DNA from 2 places in the Streptomyces sp. NBC_01723 genome. Region 1 is predicted to be linked to the other one. Evidence: riboswitches for the same ligand, from Rfam matches in the RefSeq annotation. Region 1 holds a riboswitch; the other holds the start of a gene.

Region 1 (2,194 bases):
CGGACGGCGCGGTGGTGAGCGTGCCCACCAGGGCGTCCAGGGCCGTACCGGGAGCCACCTCGCGCGGCTCGCCGTTGACGGAGATGTTCATGCGGACTGCTCCGAGAGTGCGGGGGCGGCGGCGAAGCGCCGGGGGGTGAAGGGGCGGGCCTCGTCCGGCAGCTCTCCGGTGGTCAGGGCGTGCGCCATGGCGTCGCCGGTGACGGGGGTGAGCAGGACGCCGTTGCGGTGGTGCCCGGTGGCCAGCAGCAGCCCGTCGAGGCCGGTCGGCCCGAGCAGCGGGGCGTTGTCGGGGGAGGTGGGGCGCAGGCCCGCGCGAGTCTCCGTCAGAGGCAGCTCGGTGATGCCGGGGACCAGCTCGTGGGCGTCGCGCAGCAGCTCGTAGACGCCCCCCGCGGTCACCGTGGTGTCCCAGCCCATCTCCTCGCTGGTGGCGCCGACGACCAGCTCGCCGCTCTCCCGGGGCACCAGGTAGACGTGGTTGCCGCGCACCACCGCGCGCACCGTGCGGTTCAGCAGCGGCCCGTGCGTCCGCGGCATCGTCAGCCGCAGCACCTGCCCCTTCACCGGCCGCACCGGCGGCAGCACGGCGTCCGGTACGCCCGCGAGCCGCCCGCTCAGGCTGCCCCCGGCCAGCACCACCTGCCCGGCCTCCAGCGCGGTCCCGTCGGCGGTGGCGATCCCGGTGGCCCGTTCCCCGGGCCCGACGGTGAGCCGGTCGGCCCACACCCGGTGGAAGACCACGCCCGCCCGTTCACACGCGGCCACGAGCGCGTGGGTGAGGCGCCGGGGGTCGATCTGGTGGTCGCCGTCCACCCGCAGGCCCCCGCGCACGCCCGGCGCGAGCATCGGCTCCAGGCGCCGGCACTCACGCCCCGACAGCCACTCCGACTCCAGGCCGGAGCGCTGCTGGAGCGCGTGCAGTTCGCGCAGGTGGGCCCGGTCGTCGGCGTCCAGCGCGACGGCGAGGGTGCCGCAGCGGCGGTAACCCAGGTCATGGCCGGTGACGTCGGTCAGCTCGGCCGCGAACTCCGGGTAGCGGCCGGCCGAGGCGAGGTTCAGCGAGAGCAGCGTCTGCTCGCCGTAGTGCAGCTCCGTGACGGCGGCCAGCATCCCGGCCGCCACCTGCGCCGCCCCGCCGCCGGGCTCGGGGTCGACGAGGGCCGTGACGAGCCCGCGCTGGGCGGCCCGCCAGGCGGTGACCAGACCGATGACGCCACCGCCCACCACGAGGACGTCGGGCGTACGGGACACGGTGGGTGACGACATGGTGTGCGACGACACGGTGTGTGACGAGCTGTGTGATGAGGACGGCATGGGCGTCCAGCCCCTCCCTTCGCCGGCATGACCCGGATCAGGTTCGTACGGTCGGAGGCCGCCAGCCTCCCTCTCAGCCCGGTGCGTCCGGGCTCCCGCGAGTGCTTTACGTTGGCCAGCCTAGCCCGCAGCGCCACGCACTCGTAAGGGAGCCTCCGCCCGTGCCCCGTTCACTCGACGGTCTCGTCCTCGCCCCCGTCGCCGACCAGGCGCCCGGCCAGGTGGGCACCCGCACCCGGTTCACCTACCACGAGCGGGACGGCGCCGTCTGGGCCGACTACGCGGGCGGTGACGTCGTCCGCGGCCACCTGGTGGGTACCCGCGCGGGGGACCGGCTCGACTTCCGGTACGTGCAGCTCAGAACCGACGGCAGCACGGCGTCGGGGCACTGCGTGTCGACCGTGGTGGAGCTGCCGGACGGCCGGGTGCGCCTGGAGGAGAGCTGGGAGTGGGAGTCGCGCCCCGGCCGCGGCACGAGCGTTGTGGAGCAGGTCACGGTGCACGACCGCTGACTGACAAATTGTCAGGTGGCTAAGGTGATCAGGTGAGCGAGCAGACGCGGGAGCGGGGACCGGAACCGGCGGCGGACGACGCGCGCCGCGTGGTCGTGGTGGGTGCCGGCATGGCGGGCGTGCAGACCGCCGTCGCCCTGCGGGAACAGGGCTTCACCGGCACCCTGACAGTGATCGGCGCCGAACCCCACCAGCCCTACGACCGGCCCCCGCTGTCCAAGGCCGTCCTGCTCGGCACGGCCGAGGGCTCCGCCTTCGACGTCGACTTCGAGGCACTCGGCATCACCCTGCGGCTCGGCTGCGAGGCCCTGGGCGTCCGCCCCGGCGAGCACCTCCTGGACACCTCCGAGGGTCCCGTGCCGTAC
Region 2 (2,194 bases), 3.7 Mb from region 1:
TAGGCGCCGGGCAGTGCGATCAGCAGGGTGAGCGCGGTGGACGCCAGTGCCTGCCAGGTCGTGAACCACAGCACGTGCCGCACGTCGGACTGGGCGAGCACGTCGCCGATCCGGCCGAACTGCCAGGCGCCGTCGACCTCCAGACCACGCGAGACGATCGCGGCGACGGGGTAGGCGAAGAACACCGCGAAGAACGCGACGGGCACGACCATCAGGGCGAGCCGCGCCGCGCTCCCGCGCAGGGTCCGGGTCCGGCCCGGGCCCCTGCCTACTTCAGTACGAGCGAGGTCCACGACTTGACCCACTGGTCGCGATTGTCGGCGATCTTCGCCGGGTCCATGGTCTGCGGGTCCTTGGCCTGCGGCCCGTACTTCACGAACGCCTCGGGGATCTGCGCGCCCTCCCGCACCGGGTACACGAACATGTTCAGCGGCATGTCGTCCTGGAACTGCTTGCCGATGAGAAAGTCGAGGAGTGCCTTGCCGCCCTCGGGGTTCTTGGCGTTGCTCAGCAGGCCCGCGTACTCGACCTGGCGGAAGCAGGTGCCGTCGGCGACGCCCGTGGGCGCGGTGGACGGCTGCGGGTCGGCGTAGATCACCTCGGCGGGCGGGGAGGAGGCGTAGGAGACGACGAGCGGACGGTCGCCCTTGGCCTTCTTGCCCCCGGCCGAGCCGGAGAACTCCTCGTTGTAGGCCTGCTCCCAGCTGTCGACGACCTTGACGCCGTTCGCCTCGAGCTTCTTCCAGTAGCCCTCCCACCCGTCGTCCCCGTACTTGGCCGCGGTGCCGAGCAGGAAGCCGAGGCCGGGCGAGGAACTGCCCGCGTTCTCGGTGACGAGCAGGTCCTTGTACTCCGGCTCGACCAGGTCGTCGAAGGAGTCCGGCGGGGTCAGGCCGTGCTTCTCGAAGTACGCCTTGTCGTAGTTGACGCAGACGTCACCGGTGTCGACGGGCGTGACCCGGTGCTTGTCCTGGTCGGCCCGGTACTCGGGCAGGACCAGGTCGGAGCCCTTCGCCCGGTACGGCTGGAACAGCCCGTTGTCGAGGGCGCGGGAGAGCAGGGTGTTGTCGACGCCGAAGAAGACGTCGCCCTGCGGGTTGTCCTTGGTGAGGACGGCCTTGTTGACGGCCTGCCCGGCGTCGCCGTCCTCCAGGACCCTGACCTTGTAGCCGGAGCTCTTCTCGAAGGCCGCGATGACGTCCTTCGAAGCGGCCCACGAGTCGTGGCTGACCAGGGTCACGGTCTTGGAGTCGCCGGAACCCTGCCCTTCGTCGGACGACGACCCGCACGCGGCCAGGCCGCCGACCATGCCAAGACCGACGGCCAGGACGGTGACCTTCTTGGTGATGCTCACTGATTCCTCCTGGGTGACCAGGAGAAGACGCGGCCCCGCCCGCGACCCCTGGTGAGGGTCCCGGGCAGGGCGCAACAGCTCGAGTGGTGACCGATCTCCCTACCCAGAATGACCTGGGCCAGGTTCGGAGGGTCTGCGGCCGGTGCCGCACTCTCAGCGCTGTGGCGCTCCCCTGTCGGAATATGAAGATGTGGTTACTGTGACGATGTACTGACGCCGGTCAGGTTACCGCTCGCTCGCGGCGAGCTGACCACACGCCCCGTCGATCTCCTGGCCACGGGTGTCCCGGATCGTCACCGGCACACCGTGCGCCGCGATCGCCTCCACGAACGCCTTCTCGTCCTCGGGCCGCGACGCGGTCCACTTCGAGCCGGGCGTGGGGTTGAGCGGGATGAGGTTGACGTGCACCGGCCGGCCCTTGAGCAGCCGCCCGAGGCGGTCGCCCCGCCACGCCTGGTCGTTGATGTCCCTGATCAGCGCGTACTCGATGGAGAGCCGGCGCCCGGACTTCGCGGCGTACTCGAACCCGGCGTCCAGCACCTCACGCACCTTCCAGCGCGTGTTGACGGGGACGAGGGTATCGCGAAGCTCGTCGTCGGGGGCGTGCAGCGAGATGGCGAGGCGGCACTTGAAGCCCTCGCCGGTGAAGCGGTTGATCGCCGGGACGAGACCGACCGTGGAGACGGTGATGCCGCGCTGGGAGAGCCCCAGCCCGTCCGGCTCCGGGTCGGTGAGCCGGCGGATGGAGCCGACGACCCGGTTGTAGTTGGCCAGGGGCTCGCCCATGCCCATGAACACGATGTTGCTGAGCCGGGCCGGACCTCCGGGGACCTCGCCGTC

What was found. Region 1 has a riboswitch for thiamine pyrophosphate ahead of thiO (glycine oxidase ThiO). Riboswitches for the same ligand answer to the same signal wherever they lie in the genome.
Region 2: linked by a shared signal. The riboswitch ahead of OIE75_RS26870 (thiamine ABC transporter substrate-binding protein) and the one ahead of thiO (glycine oxidase ThiO) in region 1 are both predicted to bind thiamine pyrophosphate.

Annotation. Positions count from the first base shown of each region.
Region 1 covers NZ_CP109171.1:2,079,784-2,081,977, reverse strand. The annotation lists gene thiS (sulfur carrier protein ThiS) at 1-91, opposite strand, end outside; gene thiO (glycine oxidase ThiO) at 88-1,269, opposite strand; TPP riboswitch at 1,315-1,426, opposite strand; gene OIE75_RS09870 (hypothetical protein) at 1,479-1,829, shown strand; gene OIE75_RS09865 (NAD(P)/FAD-dependent oxidoreductase) at 1,862-2,194, shown strand, end outside.
Region 2 covers NZ_CP109171.1:5,771,302-5,773,495, reverse strand. The annotation lists gene OIE75_RS26875 (ABC transporter permease) at 1-293, opposite strand, end outside; gene OIE75_RS26870 (thiamine ABC transporter substrate-binding protein) at 269-1,354, opposite strand; TPP riboswitch at 1,433-1,538, opposite strand; gene rlmN (23S rRNA (adenine(2503)-C(2))-methyltransferase RlmN) at 1,580-2,194, opposite strand, start outside.